Regions from separate parts of the Janthinobacterium sp. FT14W genome, predicted to be linked through region 3. Evidence: predicted binding sites of a transcription regulator. Region 3 holds the regulator's gene; each other region holds the start of a gene.
What was found. Region 3 encodes FNR, which switches genes on or off when oxygen is low (the NO sensors DNR and NnrR bind a similar motif). Its sites were predicted from a motif close to TTGATNNNNATCAA; they were not measured.

Region 1 (6,679 bases), on a different contig from region 3:
AATGCTCAGCCCAGCCAGTGTTTGGGTAGGCCCTGGCTCGTCCGTTGACCTCCCTATAAAGAAAGAGTCCAATGAAAAAGCTGACCACTGCCTTTGGCGCGCCTGTAGTCGACAACCAGAACATCCAGACGGCAGGCCCCCGCGGCCCTGCCCTGCTGCAAGATGTATGGTTCCTGGAAAAGCTGGCCCACTTCGACCGCGAAGTCATCCCCGAACGCCGCATGCACGCCAAGGGTTCCGGCGCGTATGGCACGTTTACCGTCACGCACGACATCACGCGCTACACGCGGGCGAAGATTTTTGGCGCCGTGGGCAAGCAAACCCCCATGTTCGCGCGCTTTTCCACGGTGGCGGGCGAACGGGGCGCGGCGGACGCGGAACGCGACATCCGCGGCTTCGCCCTGAAGTTCTACACGGAAGAAGGCAACTGGGACCTGGTCGGCAACAATACGCCCGTCTTCTTCATGCGCGACCCGCTCAAGTTTCCCGATCTGAACCACGCGATCAAGCGCGATCCCCGCACGGGCTTGCGCAGCGCTAACAGCAACTGGGATTTCTGGACCTCGCTGCCCGAAGCGCTGCACCAGGTGACGGTGGTGATGAGCGACCGGGGCTTGCCGCGCAGCTTCCGCCACATGCACGGTTTCGGCAGCCATACGTTCAGCTTCCTGAATGCGCAAAACGAGCGTTTCTGGGTCAAGTTCACGTTTAAGACCCAGCAAGGCATTCAAAACCTGACGGATGCCGAAGCCGAGGAACTGGTGGGCAAGGACCGCGAAAGCTCGCACCGCGACCTGTACGAAAGCATCGAAAACAAGGATTTCCCCCGCTGGACCCTGTACGTGCAGATCATGCCGGAAAAAGAGGCAGGCACGTATCACCTCAACCCCTTCGACCTGTCGAAAGTGTGGCCGCACGGCGACTATCCGCTGATCGAGGTGGGCGTGCTGGAACTGAACCGCAATGCGGACAATCACTTTGCCGAAGTGGAGCAAGCGGCCTTCAACCCGGCCAATGTGGTGCCCGGCATCAGCTTTTCGCCGGACAAAATGCTGCAGGGCCGGCTGTTTTCGTATGGTGACGCGCAACGCTACCGCCTCGGTGTCAACCACAGCCATATCCCCGTCAATGCGCCGAAATGCCCGTTCCACAGCTATCACCGCGACGGCCAGATGCGCGTGGATGGCAACCAGGGCGGAACCTTGGGCTATGAGCCGAACAGCGCGCAGGAATGGGCCGAGCAGCCCGATTTCCGCGAACCGCCATTGAGCATCGAAGGCGCGGCCGACCACTGGAACCACCGCGTCGACGAGGATTACTATTCGCAGCCGCGCGCCCTGTTCCGCCTGATGACCCCGGCGCAGCAGCAAGCCTTGTTCGACAACACGGCGCGCGCCATTTCGGGTGCCTCGGAGCAAGTCAAGCAACGCCACATCGGCAACTGCACCCTGTGCGACCCCGCTTATGGCGCGGGCGTGGCCGAAGCGATCGGCCGCCTGAGCAAATAAGGCACGCCGGCAAGGCCAGCGGCTTGGCAAGGAGGGCAGGAAGGTTCAGGAGGGCCGCCAATGCATCGGGCCCTCCGCCGCAACGGCCCGCGGGATGAGCACCCGCCGCATCAAAATCCGCCACGCGACAGGCGATCCTAGCGCGCCGACGCACAACGCACGACCTGCCTGTCTGCCCGCCCACTGCCTCGCCGGCGGGCAGGCAGGTGGCGTAACGGCAAGCCCGCCGCGCCAGCGCGCTACCAGCGCTGGATGTCGATCTGGCCCGTGATGCTCGTTTCCACCGGATAGCCTTCGACCTGCAAGGGCACGCGCCGCTTGACGGACGAGTCGCGCAGATACACGACGAGCGCTTCCTTGCCGACGGCGTTGCGTCCCAGGCTCACGCCTTCCACGCCGTCGATGGCCATCAGCGCCCGCTCATTGCGCCGCTTGGCCGCTTCCAGCCGGCCCTGGGGCACGGCATGCGCGTACCCTGCGCCGGCAGCGCCCTGGCCAAGGGTCTGGTCAGGCAAATACGGCATGGCGGCATCTTCGAAGATGGCATATGGCGATTGTGCAAATTTACTGTTTGACATGACACACCCTCCTGATGCATTCCATGATACACCGGGCCATCCGGCGTCGCCGCGCGCTTCGCCGGGCAAGCAGGCGGCCGCCCCGGCCAGCAGCCTGCCCCGGCCAGCAGCCTGCCCCGGCAGAAGACGCGCCGAAAGACGCGCCAGACGATGCTCGCAGCCGGCACAGGCCCTTGATCATCATCGTGCAAAAGACAGCGTTATGCAAGGCGGCGTGACGCCGCCCGCTTGCTTCTGACCACGTGCTCAGGTGTACAAATTGATGTCGAGCGCCACCACCACGCGCCGCATCTGGTTGGCAAACGTGATGTTGCCGCCACCGGCAAACAGCAGGCCCACGGGATTGCGCTGCTGGTTCCAGGTCCAGATGGACGAGCCGGAATCGCCGCCCGCGCTGAACGGCCCGCCGAGTCCCGTGATGGCGATCTGGTCCTGGAACAGCGCGATCCTGCCGCCGCCGTAATTGACGTTGATGGTGGCGCCCAGTCCCGTGATGCGGCCCTGCGTCAATTGCGTCGTGCGTCCGGATTTGCCGACCAGCATGCCCAGCGCGGGCGCCACCAGCGCATTGCTGATGCGGAAATAGGCAGGCACGCCGCCGCTCAGGTAGACCAGTTCGGGCCGCACCCGGTCAGGCCAGGCCCAGCCGGTGGCGCAGTCGACAAAGTTGACGCCGCCGCTGAAATTGATGGGCACGAAACGCTCCAGCACGGCCACCTGGTCTTGCGGGCAGCGGCCGCCGTCGATGGGGCCAGGCTGCACGATGCAATCGTTGAACACGCCGCCGTTGGAATTGGCCAGCACGTGATTATTGCTCAGGATCATCAAGCGGCTGTTGCGCGGCGCGCTGCGCCCCACGGCCAGGCAGCCGATGGTGCCGGCCGTGATGCGGAAATGCCCGACCGACACCCCGCCCGGCGCCGGGCGCAAACGGAAACGGTGCGGCTGCGCGTCGATCACGCCCGTGACGACGATGTTGACGGGCACCTTGTCGCTGGCCACGGCGCGCACGCCCATGGCGCCCACGATGGCGGCCTTGGCGCGGTCGACGGAGGTGGGTTCGGCCACGTACAGGGTCAGGGCCGGCAAGCCCGGCTCGCCGGACGAGCTGTCGCTGGCGCCCTCGCCCAGGCCGATGGACACGCCCTGGATATTGCCGCCGTCGCTGAAGGCATCGGCCGCGCGCACGCCACCCGCCTGGGAAATATTTTGGCGCATGCCGTCCTCGATGCTGCGCTTGATTTCCAGCAATTCCATGCTGACGCCGCTCAGGGCGTCGGGCACGTCCGAAATGGACGCGCTCTCGGCCGCATTGTCGTCGTCGCCTGGGACGGAAAATTGGCCGACGGCCTCTTCATCGTCCGCGCTTTGCCCCCTGCCGCTGCTGCCAGGCGGGGCGCTGAAACCATTTTCATTGCCTATCATCATGTTCTCCTCGTGGGTCGCTGCAAGCTTCCAGTGTGGGCGGGCCGCGCCGGCCGGTATTGATCTGGATTCAACTACCTGGTGTACGGTTGGGTAGCGCCATCAGGGGGGGGTGGAGAAGACAAAAATAGTTCCCTCGTCAAGGTTGAGCGAGATCAGGCGTGCGGGCAGAGGCGGCGCCGTATACTTGGCCGATACGCTGGAACTGGGCCTGCTTTACGGCAGCAACGGCAGCAATGGTATGGATGGGGAAACAATGACGAGCCCTGGTATGACAGGCCAATCCGACGACAACGCGCCTGCGGCAGCGGTGCCTGCGGCCGAGCGGGGGAGCCACGACGCAGAGGAAGCTGGCGGCCCGAACGCCGCCCGGCATGCTGGGTTCGTGCATGGCATGGCGGCCTGGGCGGAAAAACACCGCATCAGCCCCTGGCGTGGCAGTTTTGCCGACTTCCTCGAGCAGATCTTGCCGGGCCGGGCGGCCCTGCTGGCGCGCAGCGCGCACCAGTACCTGTGGGACATGATGCGCTGGAACGGCCACACCGATGACAGCGGGCGCTTCCGCTGCCGTTTGTTCGACGACGAGCTGTTCGGCATCGACGAGGCGATCGACCGGGTTGCCGCCTACTTCAAGGCGGCCGCGGCCGGTTCCGAGGTGGGCCGGCGCATGTTGCTGTTGCTGGGCCCGCCGTCAGGCGGCAAGTCGACCATGGTGATCCTGCTCAAGCGGGGCCTGGAAGAATACAGCCACAGCAGCGAAGGCGCGCTGTACGGCATTGCCGGCTGTCCCGTGCACGAATCGCCGCTGCACCTGGTGCCGCACAGCATGCGCGCCGACTTTCGCGCCAGCTATGGCGCCGAGCTGCATGGCGCCCTGTGTCCCCACTGCCGCGCCCGCCTGGAAGAACAGTACGGGGGCGACTTCCTGCGCATGCCCGTCGAGCGCATCCATTTATCCGAGGCGGGCCGCTGCGGCATCGGCACGTATGCTCCGCACGACCCCACCACGGCCGACCTGGCCGACCTGGTGGGCTCCGTCGACCTGTCGAAGGTGGCGCAGTACGGCGACGAAGGCGATCCACGCGCCTGGTCGTGGTCCGGCGCCGTGTATGCGGCCAGCCGCGGCATGCTGGAAATGATCGAGATCCTCAAGGTCAAGCGGGAATTCCTCTACCTGCTGCTGACCCTGACGCAGGAAAAGAATGTCAAGGTCTCGCGCTTCCCCTTGATTTACCTCGATGAAACCATCCTCGCGCACACGAATCTGGCCGAGTTTCGCAAATTCCTGCAAGAAAGCGAGAACGAGGCGCTGCTCGACCGCATGGTCATCGTGCAAGTACCGTATACCCTCAATTACCGCGAGGAAGCGCGCATCTACCGCAAGCTGATCCAGGCGGCCGCGCCCGCCTTCCGCGATGTGCACCTCGACCCGCATGTGCTGCATGCGGCAGCCGTGTTTGCCATCCTCAGCCGCTTGCCTGAAGCGGACGACAAGGAAGCCGAACTGGTCAAGAAGCTGCGCATCTACGCGGACGAGGACGTCGACGACCTGCAGCCTGCCGACATCCGCCGCATGCGCGAGCGCGACAAGGCGCCGGACGAGGGCCTGTCGGGCGTGTCTCCCCGTTTCGTCATCAATGCCCTGTCGCACGCCATCATTTCCGCCCAGCGCAACAGCCTTTCCACCATGGACGTGCTGCTGGCCCTGAAGGATGGCATCGAGAATGATGCGCGCATCGAGCCGCGGCGCAAGCGCAAGTGGGTCGATTACCTGGTGCTCACGCGCAAGGATTTCTATAACCGCTGGGTCAAGGCCGACGTGCACAAGGCCTTGTTCGTTTCATTCGAGCAAGAAGCACAAGACTTGTTGAACAAATACCTCGATGAAGTCGAAGCCATGCTGGACAACCGCCAGATCCGCGATCCCATCACCAGCGAAGAGCGCCGTCCCGACGAGCGCTTCCTGCGCGCCGTGGAAGAAAAAATCCATATCAGCGACTCGGGCAAGCAGTCGTTCCGGCAAGAAGTGGTACGCAAGGCCATGAGCGCCTTCAAGCGGGGCGAAGCGTTCGGCCTGGCCAGCCATGCGCAGCTGCACGACGCCATCCAGCAATACCTGTTCGAGCAGCGGCGCGACGTGCTCCGCCTGGTAGGCTCGGCAAAGCGCCCCGATGACGATGTGCGGGCCAGGATCTCGGCCGTCGAGCAGCGCCTGGTCGACGAATATGGCTATGACGCCCATAGCGCGCGCGAAGCGCTCAACTACGTGACCACCTTGCTGGCGCAGGAATAGCCATGTCCGCCACCACGTCACCAGGCAGCGGCAACCACGATGGCGGCCCGGCGCGCGACGGCGCCACGGGCACGGCAGGCGCCGCAGGCGGGGCAGCCCTGGCCTCGGCCGCACCGGCCCTGGCCCAGCCGTGGTATGCACTGTTCTCGCGCGGCGCGCGCGACTGGCTGCGCCACAACCAGAAGGTGCGCGACGCCGTGCAGGCGCACTTGCCCGAGCTGATCGCCACGCCCGACCTGATCGGCGGGCCGCAGCAGCGCACGGTGCACGTGCCCATGCGCCTGCTCGAACATGCGCGTTTCCGCCTGGCGCCCGCGCGCAACAGCGTGGGCGCGGGCCAGGGGGACGGCCAGCCCGGCGATATCCTGCGCCCGGCGCGCCCCGCCACCACGGACGGGGCCGGGACGCAAGGCGAAGGCGGCAATGGCGAGGGGACGGTGCGCCTGCTGCTGGAATTCCCCATCGACGACATCCTCGACTGGCTGTGGGAGGCCTTCGCCCTGCCCCACCTGACGCCGCGCCACCTGGGCGCGATCGACGAGGTACGGCTCGTGCGTAGCGGCCTGGACCGGCATGGCGCCCGTTCGCGCCTGGACCGGCGACGCACCGTCAAGGAAGCCATCAAGCGGCGCGCGGTGCAAGTGCAGCCCGTGCCCTTCACCAACGAGGACTTGCGCTACCGCCAGGTGCAGCCGCAGCCCCGGCCCAGCGCGAATGCCGTCGTATTTTTCGTGCTGGACGTGTCGGCCAGCATGGCGCAGGCCGAGCGCAAGCTGGCCAAGTCCTTTTTTTTCTTTGCCTTGCAAGGCTTGCGCCGCAGGTATGCGCGCGTGGAAACGCGCTTTATCGCGCATACGACGCGGGCCTGGGAGTTC
Region 2 (6,679 bases), on a different contig from region 3:
CCGAATACGTGGGCGTGATCGTCACGGTGCAGGCGTCGTCGCCGGTGACTTCGACGGCGCGCACGATGCCCAGATCCACCACCGAAATGACGGGGATTTCCGGGTCCGGCACGTCGCCCAGCCAGGCCCATACCTGGGCGGCGTCCAGCGCTGCCGCGGCCGTGTTCATTACCACTCCGCCCCGGGATAGGCGCGCTGCAGGAACTGCATCTCGGCCAGGATAAAACCCAGGTGTTCCGTGTGCGTGCCCTGCTTGCCGCCTTTTTGCATCCAGGCGTCGGGCGCCGGCATGACCAGCGTCGCTTCGGCGAAGATCTCGGCCACGTGTTCGAGGAAAGCCTGGCGCAGGATGTCCGATGGCGGCGCGATGCCGGCAGCGACCATGGCCTGGTCAACGGCGTCGTACCGGAACATCTCGCCCGTGTACATCCACAGCTTGTCGGCGGCGGCCTGCGTTTTCGCATGGCTTTCCGCCGTGCCGTCGCCGAGGCGCACGATCAGGTCACCGCTGCGGCGCAAATGATAGGTCACTTCCTTGATCGATTTTTGCGCCACCTCGACGATGCGCGCATCCGCCGATTTCGCCAGTTCCAGCAGCTGAAAGTAGTGCCAGCTGTCGAAGAAGAACTGGCGCATCATGGTGTCGGCGTAATTGCCGTTCGGCTGTTCGACCAGCAGGCAATTCTTGAAATCGTGGGCATCGCGCAGGAAGGCGATGTCGTCTTCGTCGCGGCCCGCGTTTTCCAGTTCGGCCGCATAGCTGAACCACAAGCGCGTCTGGCCCAGCAGGTCCAGCGCCACGTTGGTCAGCGCCATGTCCTCTTCCAGCGCGGGACCCTTGCCGCACAGCTGCGACAGCTGCTGGCTGAGGATCAGGGCGTTGTCGCCCAGGCGCAGCAAGTAGTTAACCTTGTCATCCATTGCCGGCGCTCCCATCACAGGTTCTTGACTTCTTCCGGCATCGGGAAGAAGGTGGGATGGCGGTACACCTTGCTGTTCGATGGTTCGAACAGGGCGCCCTTGTCGCCGGGGCTGCTGGCGACGATATCGGCTGCGCGCACTACCCAGATGCTCACGCCTTCATTGCGGCGCGTATAGACGTCGCGCGCATGGTTGACCGCCATGGTGGCGTCGGAAGCGTGCAGGCTGCCCACATGCTTGTGCGCCAGGCCGTGCTGGCTGCGGATGAAAACTTCCCACAAAGGCCATTCTTTGCTCATGTTGCTATCCCCTTTTATAGATGTTTTCAGGCTGCCGCTTTTTCGTTCGCGGCTTGCTTGTCTGCGTAGGCGACCAGGGCATCGCGGAACCATGCACCGTCTTCATACGCTGTCACGCGCGTCTGCAGGCGTTCGCGGTTGCACGGGCCATTGCCCTTCAGGACATTGTTGAACTCGGACCAGTCGATCTCGCCGAATTCATAGTGGCCCGTTTCCGCGTTGAACTTCAGGTCGGGATCGGGCACGGTCAGGCCCAGGTATTCGATTTGCGGCACGGTCTGGTCGACCATGCGCTGGCGCAGTTCATCGTTCGAGAACAGCTTGATGCGCCATTGCGCCGACTGGGCGCTGTTGACGGAAGCGGCGTCCGATGGACCGAACATCATCAGCGACGGCCACCACCAGCGGTTCAAGGCATCCTGCGCCATGGCTTTCTGCGCCGGGGTGCCCTTGCACAGCGACATCATGATGTCGTAGCCCTGGCGCGCATGAAACGATTCTTCCTTGCAGACGCGGATCATGGCGCGCGCATACGGTCCGTACGAGCAGCGGCACAGGGGGATCTGGTTGATGATGGCGGAACCGTCGACCAGCCAGCCGATGGCGCCCATGTCGGCCCACGACAGCGTGGGATAGTTGAAGATGCTGGAATACTTGGCTTTGCCCGAGTGCAAGGCGGCCAGCAAGTCGTCGCGCGACACGCCCAGGGTTTCCGCGGCACTGTACAGGTACAAGCCGTGACCGGCTTCGTCCTGGATCTTGGCCAGCAGGATCGACTTGCGTTTCAGGGTGGGGGCGCGCGTGACCCAGTTACCTTCGGGCAACTGGCCGACGATTTCCGAGTGCGCGTGCTGCGAAATCTGGCGGATCAGGGTCTTGCGGTAAGCGTCCGGCATCCAGTCCTTGGCCTCGATCTTGATGCCTTCGTCGATGCGGGCCTGGAAAGCGCGCTCCTCTTGCCCCATGTCATCGATGGAACGGACGTTTTTGAGGCCGGTTTCAACCATTTGTGCGTACATGATCTGTCTCCCATGTCTTTGATTTTGCGCAGCAACGCGGTGCGATGAACAGATAATACGATACAAAAATCGATTTGCATACACTTGATTTGAGTCATTTTAAAAAATCGTATCTTGTGCAGCTTTTTTGTGCGTATGATATTGCTTATGAGAAAACACGACGGCAGCGCCACCAGCGCCTCCGGCAAATTATTGACGCGCTACCCGCGCAGCCAAGTAAACTGCTGCTTTTATTGAATCGACCGCAACACGGCCAGACCGGAACCACATGAAGAACACCCGCTGCACGGCATGGATAGCCGATTTCCTGGAACGCGACCCGCCGCGCTCGAAGTCCCTGGTAATGACCATCTTTGGCGACGCCATCGTGCCGCGGGGGGGCGCCATCTGGCTGGGCAGCCTGATCGAACTGCTGGCGCCATTCGGCGTAAACGACCGCCTGTTGCGCACCAGCGTGTTCCGCCTGGCGCAGGAAGGCTGGCTCAGCTCGCAGCGCGACGGCCGCCGCAGCGCCTATACGATACGCCCGGAGGCGCTGGCCCGCTTCGAGCGCGCCTACCGCCGCATCTATGCGCCACTGGTCGTGCACTGGGATGGCAGCTGGACCCTGGTGATCGGGCCGGCCGGCAGCATCGGCGCCGCCGAGCGGGGGGCGCTGCGCAAGGAATTATTATGGGCCGGCTATGGCTTGATCTCGCCGGGCATCTTTGGCCATCCAGCCAGCAATACGGAGGCGCTGGAAGATATCCTGGTGCGCAACGAGGTGCAGGGCAAGCTGTATGTCTGCCACACCACGGAATTGCCGGGTGTCAGCACGCGCCCCCTGCGCGACATGGTGGGCGAATGCTGGGATCTGTCGGAAGTGATGGCCGGCTACCAGAAATTCATCGCCAGCTTCCAGCCGCTGCTGACCCTGCTGCAGGAAGAGCCCGTGTTCGATGCGGAACAGGCGTTCGTCATCCGCTCGCTGCTGACGCACGCCTACCGCCGCGTGCAGTTGCACGATCCGCAATTGCCCGTCGAACTGCTGCCCGAACCGTGGCCCGGCACGCAGGCGTATGCGCTGGCGCGCGACCTGTACCGCATCACGTATGCGGCCGCCGAGGAACATATCCTGGCCACCTTGCGGCGCGAAGATGAACAGGCGCCCGATGTGGAGCCGTGGTTTTTTGAACGTTTCGGTGGACTTGATACATGAACCCGACGGCCCGGTAGCGGGGGCGCCTCTCTCGGAATCGGAATACGCTCCATTGCTCCCTATTCCCCTGAGGGTCCGCCCCCGGCCCTGGCGTTTGGGGCGCAAATATCAAACCCGCCTCAAGCTACTGCTTCGCCACCTGCTTGGCTCCTGCCAATAAGTCCTGTCCCAGCTTTTCCAGCGCATTGGCCTGCACCAGCATGGTATCGAGAATGGCCATATTGAAGGTGAATTCGGCCGGCGTCGTATAGCCGGGAAAACGTATGATGCGCAGCAATTCCTGCAAGGTCGTGCCCTTGCCCAGGTGCGCCAGGGCGTCACTGAGGGCGCTGATTTTCTTTTCCAGATCGCGTATGTGCTTGCCGTTGTCGTCCATGATGATCTCCCCGTGTTGGAGCTATCACGTTAGCAAAGCGTGTCCGTCATCGTTTGCGCCAGCACAAAGGCTGCCGCAAAACAGGTATCATCGCGCCATTGCACACGATGCAAAACCCATACGTTTTTATCAGGAACACTCATGACCATTAAAATCAGCCAGCAATTCGACGCCGGCGCGATCGAGGTGCTGCGCGCCGACGATGCCCAATCCATCGAGCTGAACATCCGCAAGGATTCCCACGCCGACATCACGCAGTGGTTTTACTTCCGCCTGCAAGGCGCGCAAGGCGAGGCGTGCACGATCCGCTTCCTGAACGCAGGCAAGTCGGCCTACCCGGACGGCTGGAAAGACTACCAGGCCGTGGCCAGCTACGACCGCGAAACGTGGTTCCGCGTACCCACCAGCTTTGACGGTACGGTGATGACCATCGAACATACGCCGGAAGAGGAAAGCGTGTACTACGCGTATTTCGAGCCGTACCCATGGGACCGCCACCTGGCCCTGATCGACAGCGCGCAAGCGTCGCCGCTGGTACGCTTGATCGACCTGGGCAGCACCGTGGAAGGCCGCGACATGAATCTGCTGGTGGTCGGCGACGCCGATGCCGAAAAGAAAGTCTGGGTCATCGCGCGCCAGCATCCCGGTGAAACGATGGCGGAATGGTTTGTCGAAGGCATGCTGGAAGCCTTGCTGGACCAGGCCAACCCGTTTGCCCGCCAGTGCCTGCAGGACGCCGTTTTCTACGTGGTGCCGAACATGAACCCGGACGGTTCCGTGCATGGCAACCTGCGCACCAACGCGGCCGGCGCCAACCTGAACCGCGAATGGATGACGCCAACGATGGAACGCAGCCCGGAAGTATTCCTGGTGAAACAGAAAATGCATGAAATCGGCTGCGACCTGTTCCTCGACGTGCATGGCGACGAAGGCTTGCCGTACGTATTCGTGGCCGGCAGCGATGCGCTGGAAAATTTCACGCCAGCACAAAAGGCCCAGCAAGACCGCTTCATCGCCGACTTCAAGGTGGCCAGCCCCGACTTCCAGGATGAGCACGGCTATGAAGACGGCCCGTTCACGCCGGAAGTGCTGACCATGGGTTCGCCCCACATCACCCACGCTTTCGGCTGCCTGTCGCTGACCCTGGAACTGCCGTTCAAGGACAACGCCAACGATCCCGATCCGCAAACGGGCTGGAGCGGCGCCCGCAGCGCCGCCCTGGGCGCGGCAGTACTGCAGCCTATCCTGGCGACCCTGCGCGCCTAAGCACAGCAGCACCTGCAGTCACGCGGCCCGCCCCTTGCAGGCGGGCCGCGCTTTTCTCTCAGCCCTTGGCCACCTTGCGCAAGGCTTCCACCAGCCGCTCCAGATGCGACTCGGGCGTAAAGATGCCCGGCGTGACGCGCACGCACGCGCCACTGGCAAGGCCGTCGCGCGGCACGGCAAAGATGCCGTGTTCCTGTACCAGCTTTTTCGACAGCGCATAGCTGTCGGCCACGCTCGTCCTGCCCTTCAGGCGGAACGAGGCGATGGCGCTCGTCAGGCGCGGGTCGGCTGACGCCAGCACCTCGATGCCATCGATGGCGCGTGCCGCCTCCACCCAGCGGTTGCGCAGCAGCCGCAGCCGCGCCTGCTTGTTGGCCACGCCGATCTGCGCGTGCAAGTCCAGCGCCGCCGGCAGACTCAGGTAGGCGGCAAAATTGACCGTGCCCGTATGCACGCGGGTACGGATATCGTCGCCCGCCTTTTCTCCCAAATAGGGGTCGATATCGGCCACCCTGCCCCGCTTGATGTAGGCAGCGCCCACGCCGACGGGCGCGCCTATCCATTTATGCAGGTTGATGCCGGCAAAATCCGCCTGCAGGTCAGGAATCGTCATGTCCAGCTGGCCAAAGCCATGCGCCGTATCGACGATGACGTCGATGCCCCGCGCGCGTGCCAAACGGCTGATCTCGGCCACGGGCAAGACCATGCCGTTGCGGTGATTGACGTGCGTGAGCAGCATCAGTTTCAAGGTCGGATGGCGTTCCATGGCAGCAACATAGGCGGCAACGACGTTGTCATGCGTAAACGGTTCCGGCATGGCAATCGACACGACCTGGGCGCCGCGCCGCTGCTGCAGCCAGCGCGTGACGGTGATCATATTGTCGTAATCGATATCCGCGTACAACACCGCATCGCCCGGCTGCAGGCGGTTGTAGCCGGCGATCAGGACTTGCAGCGCTTCCGTGGCGCCGCGCGTGAGCACGATTTCATCGAGCCCCACGCCCAGCGCCCTGGCTGCCGCCGCGCGGGCCGCTTCGAAGTCGGCGGGAAAGCGCATGCGCGCATACCAGGCATTGTCGCGGTTGACCATGGCCAGCTGCTGCTCGTAATGGCGCAACACGGGCCTGGCCATCGAACCCCAGAAGGCGTTGTCGAGCTGCACGATGGCATCGGTCGTGTCGTATTGCGCAGCCACGGCTTGCCAGTACGCCTGATTGCCGGCCAGGGCATCCGGCGTGGTGCCGGCCGGCACCGGCGGCAAGGGCGGAGGCAGGGCGGCAGACGCAGCCGATGCTGCGCCCGCAGCCATGGGCAGCGCTGCCGCCAGCGAACCCGCGCGCAACAGGGCGCGGCGTTGTGGATTCATCGTCATCTCCCTTAAAATTTCACTTTGTACTCGACGTACAGGTTACGCCCGTCCGTGTCATACGGCGCATTGCGCGAATAGATCAGACCGCGGCTGGCCTGGAAGGTTGCCTCGTCAGGATACTTGTCCAGCACGTTGTCGATCCCCACGCGCACGGACTGCTTGTCGTTGATCTTGTAGCTGGCCGCCAGGTCCAGGAATTGCATGGCGCCAAAACGCTGGAAGATGTCGCCC
Region 3 (6,679 bases):
GCGCGCGGTCAATCCGGACGGCACCCTGACCTACACCTTTGTCGAGAGCGTGAAAGCGACGTATCCGTACTACGTGGTGCGCGTGGCCGGCGGCCTGCTGTACCTGTCGGGTATGTGCATCATGGGCTACAACACCTGGATGACCTTGCGCGGCAGCAAACTCCCCGTCGCCCGCATTCCGGAACTGAACGCGGCGCACGCCTGATAGGAGCGAAAGCAAATGAAATTTTCACATGCATGGATTGAGAAAAACCCCTGGCTGCTGATCGCCCTGGTCACCGTGGTGATCAGCATCGGCGGCGCCGTCGAGATCGTTCCCCTGTTCTTCCAGAAGAGCACGACGGAACCCGTCGCCGGCCTGAAGCCGTACTCGCCGCTGCGCCTGGCGGGCCGCGACATCTACGTGCGCGAAGGCTGCTACAACTGCCACTCGCAGATGGTGCGTCCGCTGCGCGCGGAAACGGAACGCTACGGCCACTATTCGGTCGCCGGCGAGTTCGTCTACGACCGTCCGTTCCAATGGGGTTCCAAGCGCACGGGGCCCGACCTGGCCCGCGTGGGCGCCCGCTACAGCGACGAATGGCACCGCACGCACTTGAACAACCCGCGCGACGTGGTGCCCGAGTCGAACATGCCGGCCTACCCCTGGCTGGCGAAGACCAAGCTGGTGCCTGACGAGATCATGCCGAAGATGCGCGCCCTGCAACGCCTGGGCCAGCCGTACAGCGATGAAGAGATCGCCGCCGGCCCCGCGCAGCTGCAGGACAAGACGGAAGAAGACGCCCTGGTCGCCTATCTGCAAGGCCTCGGTACATTAATCAAAACAAGGAATTAGCATGGCAATCGAAAACCTGTTTGACAGCGCCAGCAGCGTCATGACGGTGGTTTCCTTTACGACGTTCGTGGGTATCCTGTGGTGGACCTTCAGCCGCAGCAACAGCGACTTCGACGCGGCAGCACGCCTGCCGTTCGCCGACGACGCGCTCGACTATCCGGCCGAGGCCGGGATGAACCTGGCGAAGGAGCATCACCATGGCTGACTTTACCAATGGTTTCTGGAATATCTACATCATCGTGCTGTCCCTGCTGGGCATCATCGGCTGCGGCGTGCTGCTGTACTCGCAGTCGAAAGTGAAAGTGGCCGCCGGCGCCGCCGCCGACGGCACCACGGGCCACGTGTGGGACGAGGACTTGAAGGAACTCAACACGCCGATGCCGCGCTGGTGGATGTGGCTGTTCTACATCACCATCGTCTTCTCCCTCGCATACCTGTTCCTGTATCCGGGCCTGGGCAACTATGCCGGCAGCCTGGGCTGGAAATCGACGGGCCAGTACGAGGAAGAGCTGAAGAAGGCGGAAGCCGACTACGGCCCCCTGTTCAACAAGTACCTGAGCCAGGACCTGAAGACGGTGGCGGCCGATCCGCAGGCGCAAGCCATCGGCCAGCGCCTGTTCCTGACCTACTGCGCGCAATGCCACGGTTCGGATGCGCGCGGCAACAAGGGCTTCCCCAACCTGACGGACAAGGACTGGCTGTATGGCGGCGATCCCGACATCATCAAGACCACCATCATGCACGGCCGTAACGGCCAGATGCCGCCGATGGGCGCCGCCCTGGGCTCCGAAAAGGATGTCGAGAACGTGGCCCATTATGTGCTGAGCCTGTCCGGTTCCACCTCGGACCCCGTCAAGTCCGTGCTGGGCAAGGCCAAGTTCGGCGCCTGCATGGCCTGCCATGGCGCCGATGCGAAGGGTAACCAGATGCTGGGCGCGCCCAACCTGACGGACAAGATCTGGCTGTACGGCGGCAGCGCCGACACCATCATGGAAACCGTACGCAAGGGACGCAACAACACCATGCCGGCCTTCAGCGATTTCCTCGGCGAGTCCAAGGTACACGTGCTGTCGGCGTATGTCTGGAGCCTGTCGAATCCCCAGACGCCCGTGAAATGATGTAATGGAACCTCAAGTCATCAAGATGTATGCGGCCCGCGAGCAAATCTACCCTCGCGAGGCCAAAGGACGCTACGCTACCTGGCGATGGGTATGCGTATGGCTTACCCAGCTCGCGTTCTACGGCTTGCCGTGGTTGACCTGGAATGGCAGGCAAGCCCTGCTGTTCGATTTGACCACGCGCAAGTTCTACATTTTCGGCGTCGTGCTGTGGCCCCAGGATTTCATCTACCTGGCGGCCCTGCTGATCATCTGTGCGTATTTGTTGTTCCTCGTCACGGCCATTGCCGGGCGGGTGTGGTGCGGCTTTTCCTGCCCGCAAACGGTATACACGGAAATCTTCCTGTGGGTGGAACGCAAGATCGAGGGCACGCGCAGCGCGCGCATGGCCCTCGACAAGCAGGGCCCGTCCTTGCGCAAGACGGCCAAGAAGACGGCCAAGCACCTGGTGTGGGGCGCCATCGCCCTGTGGACGGGCTTTACCTTTGTCGGCTACTTCACGCCGATCAAGGAACTGGCGCAGGCGGTGACCACCCTGAACTTCGGTCCCTGGGAATGGTTCTGGGTCTTGTTCTACAGCCTGGCAACCTACGGCAACGCGGGCTGGCTGCGCGAGCAGGTGTGCAAATACATGTGCCCCTACGCGCGTTTCCAGAGCGCCATGTTCGACCAGGACACGCTGATCATCACCTACGATGCCAAGCGGGGCGAACCCCGTGGCGCCATGAGCAAGAAGGCCGGCAACAACGACAAGCTGGGCGACTGCATCGACTGCACCCTGTGCGTGCAGGTGTGTCCGACCGGCATCGATATCCGCAACGGCCTGCAGTATGAATGCATCGGCTGCGCCGCCTGCGTCGATGCCTGCAACAGCGTGATGGACAAGGTCGACCGGCCACGGGGACTGGTACGCTACAGTACCGACCATGCGATGGAAAACAACTTCAATTCGAAGCAGATACGCCAGCGCGCCATGCGCCCGCGCGTCCTGATCTACACTTCCATCCTGGCCCTGATCATCATCGCCGTATGTACCTCGCTGGCCCTGCGCACGCCATTGAAAATGGACGTGATCCGCGACCGCGGTTCGATGGGACGCGAAGTGGAAGACGGCATGATCGAGAACGTCTACCGGCTGCAGATCATGAACACCTCGGAGCAAAGCCAGCATTTTAAAATCAGCGTATCCGGCTTGCCGGGCCTGACCTTGCTGACGCGCGATGAAGTGACCCTGCAGCCGACGGAAACCCTGGGCTGGCCCATCCGCCTGCGCGCGCCGCACGGCGTGGGCGAGAAGGGCTCGAACAAGATTGCGATCGAGCTGCAATCGCTGGACGACCCATCGCTGCACGTGCGTGAAAGCGCGGTCTTCATCGTGCCGCGCTAATGCAGGAAGGCCAATCCCCGCATGGGGATTGGCCGCTTAAACAGGAGAAATATCATGTCCGACAGCCTCAAGCTGCAAGCCCCCGTGGCGCCGTGGTACAAGCATCGCTGGCCATGGCTGCTGATGATCGGCCCCGGCCTGTCCGTCGTCGTCGGCAGCACCATGGGCTATATCGCGTTTACGCAGCCCGACGCGCTGGTGGTGGGCGATTATTACAAGCAGGGCAAGGCGATCAACCAGGACTTGCGGCGCGATACGGTCGCCAGCGACCTGGCCATGTCAAGCAAGCTATCGTACGACGTGGCGGCAGCGCGCCTCAGCGGTTCCGTGCACAGCTTCGGCAAGGCGTATCGGGCGCCGCTGCAGCTGCACCTGGCGCACGCGACCCAGCCGGAAAAAGACATCAAGCTGCTGCTGCAGCCTGATGCGGCCGGCAACTTTTCGGTGGCGCTGCCCATGCTCGAGCGCAGCCGCTGGCAGGTGCTGGTGGAAAACGACAAACGCGAATGGCGCCTGTCCGGCATCTGGACCTGGCCCCTGCAGCGCAGCATCGCGCTGCAGGCGGATGAAGAGCTGTAAATCTTACTTGCAGTTGTCCGTGCCGGCCGTAATGGCCTTCAGCTTGGCCGGCTGCAGGATCTCGATCTCGCGGTTCGAGACGCGCAGCCAGCCTTCCTTCTTGAATTTCGACAATAAGCGGCTGACGCTCTCGATGGTCAGGCCCAGGTAGTTGCCGATTTCCTCGCGCGACATGCGCAGCTGGAAATTGCTGCCCGAATAGCCGCGTGCCTCGTAGCGCGACGCCAGGTTGACGATGAAGGCGGCAAAGCGCTGGGTCGCCTGCATATTGCCCAGCAACAGCATGACGCTTTGCTCGCGCGTGATTTCCTGGCTCATCATGCGGTGGAAATGGCGCAGCAGGGTCGGCATATTGCCCAGCAATTGTTCCAGGCTTGAAAACGGAATTTCACACACTTCGCTGTCTTCCAGCGCCACGGCATTACAGTGGTGGCGGTCGGCGCTGATGGCGTCCATGCCCAGCAGTTCGCCAGCCATCTGGAAACCCGTCACCTGCTCTTCGCCGCCCGGATTGATCTGGTAGGTCTTGAAGTGCCCCAGGCGGATCGCATACAGGTTCTGGAACGAGTCGCCGATGCGGAACAGCGAGGCGCCGCGCGCGATCTTGCGGCGGCGACCGATGATCTGGTCCAGCCGGTCCATATCACCCACATCCAGGCCCATCGGCAGGCACAATTGATGCATGCTGCAGGTCGAGCATCGCGCACGCAACGCCTCCACGTTCACTGTGGGCAAGGTTGGAGTGAGTAACGCTTCAGTCATGTCGGTACCTTTTAGAAAATGCAACAACAAGTTTACTGCATACAGGGTTGCCGTGTGCCAATTTCACGGTAATTTCGGCGAATAAACGACGTCCAGCCTTTAATTATATGGCAACATCGTCAAAAGCCCGTATGGGGCAAGGCAATTTGCGCAGCGGCGCTTGCCAAGCTCGGGCATTGATAGGAAAATTCCTGACAGCATTATCTGCCGCCTGTGCCGCCCGGTACTGAAAAGGAAATCATGAAGCCTCTCGGCATCAAAGCAAAAGTCGCGCTGGCCACCAGCCTGACCTCGATCGCCATGATCGCGCTCGTCACCATGATCCAGGTGCAGCACATGCGCGCCGACTTCACCAAAGTACTGCTGAGCCAGCAGTCTTCCCTGATCAGCCGCACCGCTGCCGAGCTCGACGACAAGCTGGCCATGCTGCTGCAGATCGTCACCCTGACGGCCCGGCAGCAGCCGCCGGAATTGATCGCCCAGCCCGCCAAGCTGCGCGAATACTATGCGCGCCGCTCGATGCTGGTGCTGTTCGACGACGTGCTGGTGCTCGACGCGCAAGGCGCCGTCGTGGCCGACATGCCGCTGGTGACAGGACGCGCCGGCATCAACGTCGCCGAACGCGAGTATTTCCAGACCGTCCTGCGCACGCGCCAGCCCATGATCACCGAACCGATGCTGGGCAAATCGAGCGGCATGCCCATCGTGCAGATGGTGGCGCCCGTGCTGGCTGCCGATGGCCAGGTGGCTGGCGTGGTGATCGGCGTGCTGCGCCTGTACAAGGACAACCTGCTGGGGCGCCTGCGCACGGAAAAGATCGGCAAGAGCGGCTATTACTTCATCCTCACGCGCGGCGACGTGCCGCGCTACGTGCTGCATCCCGATACCAGCCGCTTGCTGCAGCCGCGCAAGCCGAATGCCAACCTGACGACCACGCAGCTGCTGAAGGAAGACGGCGAAGGCAGCATGGTCAGCACCAACAGCCGCGGCGTCACGGCCGTCAACAGCTTCAAGCGCCTGAAGTCCGTGAACTGGCTGCTGGCCGCCTCGCTGCCCGTCGAAGACGCCTTCGAACCGTTCGATGGCGTGCTGTACCGTCTGGTGCTGTGGAGCATCCTCGCCTCGCTGCTGGCCGCTGCCGTTCTGGGCTGGGTGACCGTGCGCCTGCTGTCGCCGCTGGTGCGCCTGCGCGACACCCTGCTGGCCCTGCGTAGCAGCGGCAGCCGTTTTACACCCGTGCCGGTGCAGCAGCGCGACGAGATCGGCGAACTGACGGAAGCGTTCAACGGCCTGATGAGCGAACGCGACCGCCTGCAGCAGGAACTCGAAGCGCGCGCGGCAGAGCTGGAGCGGGAGCGCGACCGGGCCGAGGCGGCCAACCGCGCGAAGAGCGACTTCGTGGCCAACATGAGCCATGAAATCCGCACGCCCCTCAATGCCGTGCTGGGCATGGTGTATTTGCTGGGCAACACCAGACTCGACACGGAACAGCGCAAATACCTGACCATGGTGCGCGTGGCGGGCCAGTCGCTGCTGGGCATCCTCAATGACGTGCTCGATTACTCGAAGATCGAGGCGCGCCGCATGGAATTGTCGCCCGTCGAATTCGACCTCGACGAAGTCATGAATACCCTGGCCACGACGATGACCATGAATGCGGGCGAGAAGGAGCTGGAACTGGCCATCGCCGTCGAGCCCGACGTGCCGCGGCGCCTCGTGGGCGACGCCCAGCGCCTGCAGCAAATCCTCGTCAACCTGGCCGGCAATGCCATCAAGTTCACGGAGAGCGGCGAAGTGGTGGTGGCCGTCAGCCTGGCCGACAGCCAGCAGGGCAGCGCCCGGCTGCGCTTTGAAGTGCGCGACACGGGCATCGGCATGACGGCGCAGCAGCAACAGCAGCTGTTTGCCGCGTTTTCACAGGGCGACCAGAGCATCACGCGGCGCTTCGGCGGCACGGGCCTGGGCCTGGCCATCAGCAAGCAGCTGATCCACATGATG

Region 1: a site for FNR is predicted at 3,571-3,584, ahead of GCN74_RS05400 (serine protein kinase). Genes of this name have one in related genera too.
Region 2: a site for FNR is predicted at 2,324-2,337, ahead of paaA (1,2-phenylacetyl-CoA epoxidase subunit PaaA). Genes of this name have one in related genera too.

Annotation. Positions count from the first base shown of each region.
Region 1 is NZ_WFLL01000005.1:22,551-29,229, reverse strand. Features, by position in the region: gene GCN74_RS05415 (catalase) at 72-1,508, shown strand; gene GCN74_RS05410 (hypothetical protein) at 1,748-2,086, opposite strand; gene GCN74_RS05405 (hypothetical protein) at 2,333-3,511, opposite strand; gene GCN74_RS05400 (serine protein kinase) at 3,783-5,804, shown strand; gene GCN74_RS05395 (DUF444 family protein) at 5,807-6,679, shown strand, end outside.
Region 2 is NZ_WFLL01000001.1:385,023-391,701, reverse strand. Features, by position in the region: gene paaD (1,2-phenylacetyl-CoA epoxidase subunit PaaD) at 1-169, opposite strand, end outside; gene paaC (1,2-phenylacetyl-CoA epoxidase subunit PaaC) at 169-921, opposite strand; gene paaB (1,2-phenylacetyl-CoA epoxidase subunit PaaB) at 936-1,220, opposite strand; gene paaA (1,2-phenylacetyl-CoA epoxidase subunit PaaA) at 1,247-2,239, opposite strand; gene paaX (phenylacetic acid degradation operon negative regulatory protein PaaX) at 2,508-3,437, shown strand; gene GCN74_RS01705 (hypothetical protein) at 3,562-3,813, opposite strand; gene GCN74_RS01700 (M14-type cytosolic carboxypeptidase) at 3,955-5,079, shown strand; gene GCN74_RS01695 (aminotransferase class V-fold PLP-dependent enzyme) at 5,138-6,445, opposite strand; gene GCN74_RS01690 (TonB-dependent receptor plug domain-containing protein) at 6,457-6,679, opposite strand, start outside.
Region 3 is NZ_WFLL01000032.1:17,931-24,609, forward strand. Features, by position in the region: gene ccoN (cytochrome-c oxidase, cbb3-type subunit I) at 1-205, shown strand, start outside; gene ccoO (cytochrome-c oxidase, cbb3-type subunit II) at 221-835, shown strand; gene GCN74_RS19950 (cbb3-type cytochrome oxidase subunit 3) at 837-1,040, shown strand; gene ccoP (cytochrome-c oxidase, cbb3-type subunit III) at 1,033-1,953, shown strand; gene ccoG (cytochrome c oxidase accessory protein CcoG) at 1,958-3,340, shown strand; gene GCN74_RS19965 (FixH family protein) at 3,395-3,919, shown strand; gene fnr (fumarate/nitrate reduction transcriptional regulator Fnr) at 3,923-4,681, opposite strand; gene GCN74_RS19975 (response regulator) at 4,922-6,679, shown strand, end outside.